Regions from separate parts of the Vibrio sp. R10-SG3-ISO10 genome, predicted to be linked through region 3. Evidence: predicted binding sites of a transcription regulator. Region 3 holds the regulator's gene; each other region holds the start of a gene.
The links. Region 3 encodes CRP, which controls carbon source genes, mostly activating them, when cyclic AMP is high. Its sites were predicted from a motif close to TGTGANNNNNNTCACA; they were not measured.

Region 1 (2,280 bases), on a different contig from region 3:
CAGCTGAGACAGACCTGGGTTACAGAACTTCAACCAACGACGAGGCGTTACACCGTTTGTTACGTTAGTCAGTTTACCTGGGAAGATTTCGTTAAACTCAGGGAATAGGTCTTTCTTCACTAGCTCTGAGTGAAGCGCTGCTACACCGTTGACTTTGTAAGAACCGATAACACAAAGGTTAGCCATGCGAACCATGCGGTTGAAACCTTCTTGGATGATAGACAGCTTCGCTTGCTTCTCACCATCACCAGGCCACATCTTACGTACTTCTTGTAGGAAGCGGTGGTTGATTTCAAAAATGATTTCCATATGACGAGGTAGTAGACGCTGAATCAGCGACTCAGGCCACGCTTCTAGTGCTTCTGGTAGTAGCGTGTGGTTAGTGTAGGCAAAAGTATTTGCACTGATATCCCACGCTTTATCCCAAGATAGGCCTTTCTCGTCGATAAGGATGCGCATTAGCTCTGGGATAGCAATTGTTGGGTGCGTATCGTTAAGCTGAATTGTTTCTTGCTTAGGAAGATCAGCCAGCGCAAAACCTGCTTCTTCATGACGACGTAGAATGTCGCGTACCGATGCCGCCGAGTGGAAGTACTGCTGCATTAGACGCAGAGTTTTGCCTTTCTCGTGGTTATCATTCGGGTAGAGAACTTTAGTGATATTGCCCGCATCGATAAGAGCGTGCTGCGCTTCAAAGTAGTCGCCGTTGTTAAAGCTCGCTAGTGAGAATGGTGCAATTGCCTGACATTCCCAAAGACGTAGTGGGTAAACTGTATCTGACTCGTAACCCACGATTGGTAGATCCCAAGGCATTGCTTTTACGCTCATACCCGGTACCCATTTACGAACTTCTTTACCGTTCTCATGTGTTACTTCGACATGACCATAGAAGCCAATTTCTTGCGCAAGTTTAGGACGCGCGACTTCCCAAGGGTAGCCTTCAACACCGCGCCATGCGTCTGGTGCTTCTTGCTGACGACCTTCTTCGAACGATTGTTTAAACAGACCGTATTCGTAGTGTAGGCCGTAACCTACTGTTGGGTATTCTTGTGCAGCACACGAATCCATAAAACACGCTGCCAAACGACCTAGACCACCGTTACCCAGTGAAGGATCACGCTCTTCTTCAAGTAGGTCCGTTAGGTTTTGACCTAGTTCAGCCATCGCATCAGTGATTTGATCATATAGACCCATGCTGATTAGGTTGTTACCTGTTAGACGACCAATTAGGAATTCTAGAGATAAGTAGTTAACGCTTTTTGCGTTTTTGATTTTTGGATCTTGCTCAGTTTTAAGCAAGTCAAATGTTGTTAGTTCAGCAAGCGCTTTGCCCATAGCTAAGTACCACTCACGCGCTGTCGCAGTCTCTTCAGTCTTAGCGTAAGTTGCTGAAAGGTGCTTCTTCACATCAGCTTGGAAAGTCGCTTTATCAAAATTTTTCTGTTGCGTAGGTTTCATTAGAGAAATCTCACTTATTGGTTCTAATCCATCTGTGCCATATCGTGCATTGACATGAACAGCAAAACATCCTCCCACAACACGGCAATTTGGGAGGAGGACGAAGGGCGTAGAGGGCGTATTACCAAGGGCTCAGTGATCTAACTCTCATTTAAATTCAACATCGTCTGAGCTCTGGTGATAGGGATCACACCATCAACGCATTTAACCTATAACTGATGTATTAAAGATATGTGTAGAGGAACATAGTCAATTGAACAATATGCATACTCGGTCACAATAAGATTTGCTAGACGATGCAAATTACATGCTTTTTGGTGCAAGTGGGCGATCAAATCCCATTATTCACCCCACCAATAAGTGACAAGAATCACAAAAATAGGGCGTAGTTAGCATCAAAATGTGAATTACGCGAAAAACCCGCCGTCGATCAATAACTGTAGCGATTATTCTCAAGTAACATCCTTGCCAATAAGCTTAATTGCACAATATTTGCTCAATTACGTACCAAGCTGATTGGAATTACGTGATTCTCTAAATATAGGGCACGGCATAGGGACAAAAAGATGTGGATTCCTTCGAAATTAACTCGCCCGGCTCGCTTACATAATGCGATTGTCCGACCACGAGTACTAGACCTTCTTCAACAAGCTCCATTTTACAAACTGGTCTTGTTTAGATCTCCTGCTGGCTATGGAAAAACCACGATGGCCGCCCAATGGCTATCAGATAAGTCACACGTAGGCTGGTACAGTATTGATGAGAGCGATAACGATTCATTCCGCTTCATCAACTACCTGCTACAAGCGCTCAATAAAGCGA
Region 2 (2,280 bases), on a different contig from region 3:
GGAACTTTAATGACCTCACGCACTTTAAACACGTTGATGGCGAAGACCTGTCGGCTATTCAAACTAAACAGCAACAACTCTAACCGGTTTTCACCGACAAGATTAGTTCGCTGATCGACGGTATTTAATACTCCAGACATACTGCTTCCCAACAAATGTGTATATAACAAAAATAGTCTATAGCAAGACTAAGATAAAAATAAACCCATATATCATTCAAGATTATATGGGTTTACTAGAAAGATAAAGGAGAGCAACAGCTCAGAAAACACTATCCTTCTATTACTTTCATCAATAGCAGGCCGTCATACAAGGCTTGCTTAATCAATGCAGCGCCAGGCATAGTAGCTTGCTTGTAGAAACGCGACTCCACCAGCTCTAAGTCTTGATGGTAAACGGGTAAACATTGCTCTTCGATGCAAGTTTGAATCGCAGGATAAAGCACCTCTTTGGCCTGATTAATCGCGCCGCCGATCAACACTTTCTCAGGGTTAAAAAGATTAATCACAATCGCAATCGCCGATCCTAAGTAACCACCGAGTTTTTCAATCACATTGACCGCTAAAGGATCGCCATTTTCAGCAGCTTCACAGATATCTTCCACCGAAATTTCTTCAATGTCAGACAATGATGAGGCTTCCCCCTGAGCGATTCGTTCAGCAACTTCATTGCGAATCGCTTGCGAACTTGCCACCGTCTCCAAACAGCCACGATTACCGCAGTGACACTGCTTACCATTAGGATCGATCTGGATATGTCCGAGTTCGCCAATATTACCATGGCGACCTTGCAGAACACGTCCATCAAGAATGATACCCGCCCCTAAACCATGGTGTATTGAGATGAGAACCGAGTTTTCGTTCTCTTGAGAATGCCCAAATAAACGCTCTGCTAGTGCCCATGCGCGCGTGTCGTTAGCAATAAAGACCGGAAGCCCGGTCGCTTTATAAATCTCAGGGCCAAGTGGTAAGTTTTCGACATTGTAGTGAGGCATTTGCAGCACAACCCCACTTTCCGAATTGACCAAGCCAGGGAGCGTGATTGCAATACTGGTCACACGGTCAAGCTGCTCAGAGTAAGTTTGGAAAAACTCATCGATTTCATGCAATAGGCGGGCTAACACATCGTCTTGGTCGACTTCATGGATATCGATTTTGGTATCAATCAGGACATCACCACCAAGTTCGTGCAGTGCAATCGTCAGATATCCGCGCCCCAGACGCATCGACAAAAACTGCCAACCTTCGTTATTCACTTGTAAACCGACAGCAGGACGGCCACGACTGGTCGCTTCCTGAACCGTCGTTTCATGAATAAGGTGTGCCTCAATCAGCTCTCGGGTAATTTTAGTAATACTTGCAGGCGCAAGCTCACTCTGCTTCGAGAGATCGATACGAGAAATTGGGCCTTTTTGATCAATGAGTTTATATACACGGCCAGCATTGACCTGCTTGATATGATCAATATGGCCAGGTTGAGCCATGTACATGGAGTGCTCCGAATATCAACAACATGGTAATTTTTTTACTTTGCGAAGTAATTGTGAAGAGCTTTGATAGATTGCCGTGACAAGTGTCACGTATAAACATGTTTGTTTGTGTACCTAATCAAATAGCGAAGGATTTATCACAAATCCATTCCTATTTTTTTGCATAAATAAATATGTCTTCCATCACCTTTTCAAAGTCGTACACAATATTGTCATCTGAATTATCAGCACAGATGCTAGGCCTGTATATACTTAATACTAATGCATTTGGGAATGGAAACTGAATCATAATACCAATCGGGATAAATAGCTGATCAGATAATTGCGCAGGAAAAATCGCTTAGAGCAAGGTATAGATTGCAGATAGCTAGTTGCTCTACCTACAAAATCTATAACACCGCTATCAGTGATTTTAACCAGCAAGAATGACCAGATATTTGTTCTGGTTGGTATAAATGCCGCATACAATTCATCTTGCGGCAACATCAATCAAGGAGCTCCGAATGACCTCAATCCAAAGAAGAACAAAAATTGTCTCTACTCTTGGACCTTCTACCGATAAACCTGGTGTACTTGAAGCAATTCTAGAAGCTGGCGTCAACGTGGTGAGAATGAATTTCTCTCACGGAACCGCAGATGATCATAGAGAGCGCGCTACTCGAGTTCGTAACATCGCCGCAAAATTGGGCACTCATGTCGCCATTCTTGGCGATCTGCAAGGCCCCAAAATCCGCGTCTCTACTTTCAAAGAGGGCAAGGTTCAACTCAGCATCGGTGATATTTTCACCCTA
Region 3 (2,280 bases):
CCATATCAGTTACTTTGGCCCTCAGGCGAACGACTTCAATGGACTTGAAGAGTTCTTCCGCAAGTACGGTCAAGAGGGCGTCGGTCAAATCCGTCGTTACCTGCATACGTTCGATGAAGCGGTTCCATACAACCAAATGCCAGGCACCTTTACACCTTGGCAAGATCTGCCAGAAAACTCCGACGTCCTGTTTTATGAAGGTCTGCATGGCGGTGTTGTCGATGGCGAGGTTAACGTATCACAGCATGTTGATTTTCTAATTGGCATGGTGCCTATCGTTAACCTAGAGTGGATTCAGAAATTCGTTCGCGATACTCGCGATCGTGGTCACTCGCGTGAAGCGGTGATGGACTCTATCGTCCGCTCCATGGATGACTATTTGAACTACATTACCCCGCAGTTTTCTCGTACTCATATTAACTTTCAACGTGTCCCTACCGTCGACACATCTAACCCGCTTAACGCCAAAGGCATTCCGAGTTTAGATGAGAGTTTTGTTGTTATCCGATTACGAGGCATTAAAAACGTAGATTACCCATATCTACTGGCAATGATAGATGGGGCATTTATGTCGCGTCATAACACGATTGTTGTCCCTGGCGGTAAGATGAGTTTTGCCATGGAGCTAATCGTTAAACCGATACTTCAACAGCTCATCGAAACGGGCAAAATTGGTTAATACCCACAGCTAGAACACGATTACTTTTCATACCGTGATCATGTGCACAGTTTTGCGTACTAAAACCCCAGTTGTACCCGATTAAAATCAAGAAATCGTTTTCGAAAAAGGATACTATTTCTTACCGAAACACAAGTTGGCTTGCAGCATTTGTAAAGTGCTCTTATCCTAGTAGGTCTTGATTAAGGCTTAGCTAAAATATGGAAAGCGGCAAGCGTACCCTGCAGAGGAAGTGAGATATTATGGTTCTAGGTAAACCTCAAACCGACCCAACATTAGAGTGGTTTCTTTCACATTGTCATATTCATAAGTACCCTTCAAAAAGCACGCTAATTCACGCGGGCGAGAAAGCTGAAACTTTGTACTACATCGTAAAAGGCTCAGTAGCGGTTCTTATTAAAGACGAAGAAGGTAAGGAAATGATCCTTTCTTACCTAAACCAAGGTGACTTTATCGGTGAACTTGGTCTATTCGAAGAAGACCAAGAGCGTACAGCATGGGTTCGTGCTAAATCTCCTTGTGAAGTTGCGGAAATCTCATTTAAGAAATTCCGTCAGCTTATCCAAGTGAACCCAGACATCCTAATGCGCTTATCTGCGCAAATGGCAAGCCGCCTACAAGTGACTAGCCAAAAAGTAGGTGACCTAGCATTCCTAGACGTAACTGGCCGTATTGCTCAAACGCTACTAAACCTAGCGAAGCAACCAGATGCGATGACTCACCCAGATGGCATGCAGATTAAGATCACTCGTCAAGAAATCGGTCAAATCGTTGGCTGTTCTCGTGAGACAGTAGGTCGTATCTTGAAGATGCTAGAAGAGCAGAACCTAATTTCTGCACACGGTAAAACTATCGTGGTTTACGGTACTCGTTAATTTCGATTAACCGCTAAAATTTTAAAAGCCACCAATGGAGACATTGGTGGCTTTTTTATCGAGAATCGAGAATCGAGAATCGAGAATCGAGAATCGAGAATCGAGAATCGAGAATCGAGAATCGAGAATCGAGAATCGAGAATCGAGAATCGAGAAAATTATGACTGATTAAGGACTCGTTCTGTCAACACCTTGTAGACATAAGGCCCTATCGCCTCACTACTAGCTCCCACCTCTCGAAGGACGAAGTCCGATCTCGACTCTCGCAGGGCGAAGCCCGAATCTCGCATCTACTCTCTACCCGTTAGTACTCTCGAAGATCTTATCAGCAGAAGCTGCAACAAACCCTGGATAAAGTTCACCGTTGCTCATTGGGTAGCGCTTAGCAAACTCGTAGAAACCGCCAGGGATAATCTCTGTGCCTTCAGTGAAGGTTACCGCTACTTTATCCGCCATCGTTGAAGATTGCTCTAGCAGCACATCAGGAGACCCCTTCACTTCGCCACCAAACTCATTGATGGTAAAGCCGGAATCGCGTAGGTGATCATTGACACCTTTCACTTCTTCAAAAGCGTTAAGCTGATTGACGCTAACCGTAAAGTGGTTGGCGCCATAACCATGTGCTGCCAGCCAAGAAGCGTACTCACTTTCTTTCGCTAACGTCTGGAAGTCAGCAAAGCTAATGTCCCACAAACGACCGCCACACAAGAACTCATGACCTTTTAG

Region 1: the regulator CRP is predicted to act here: its motif matches at 1,593-1,608, upstream of AC6R16_RS15835 (glycogen/starch/alpha-glucan phosphorylase).
Region 2: the regulator CRP is predicted to act here: its motif matches at 1,565-1,580, upstream of mlc (sugar metabolism global transcriptional regulator Mlc).

The regions. Positions count from the first base shown of each region.
Region 1 covers NZ_JCBDHG010000022.1:510,744-513,023, reverse strand. Annotated here, with positions in the region: gene AC6R16_RS15835 (glycogen/starch/alpha-glucan phosphorylase) at 1-1,458, opposite strand, end outside; gene malT (HTH-type transcriptional regulator MalT) at 2,025-2,280, shown strand, end outside.
Region 2 covers NZ_JCBDHG010000018.1:162,368-164,647, reverse strand. Annotated here, with positions in the region: gene AC6R16_RS09980 (chemotaxis protein CheV) at 1-140, opposite strand, end outside; gene mlc (sugar metabolism global transcriptional regulator Mlc) at 272-1,489, opposite strand; gene pyk (pyruvate kinase) at 1,993-2,280, shown strand, end outside.
Region 3 covers NZ_JCBDHG010000025.1:190,925-193,204, reverse strand. Annotated here, with positions in the region: gene AC6R16_RS21785 (phosphoribulokinase) at 1-679, shown strand, start outside; gene crp (cAMP-activated global transcriptional regulator CRP) at 922-1,554, shown strand; gene AC6R16_RS21775 (DUF1338 domain-containing protein) at 1,852-2,280, opposite strand, start outside.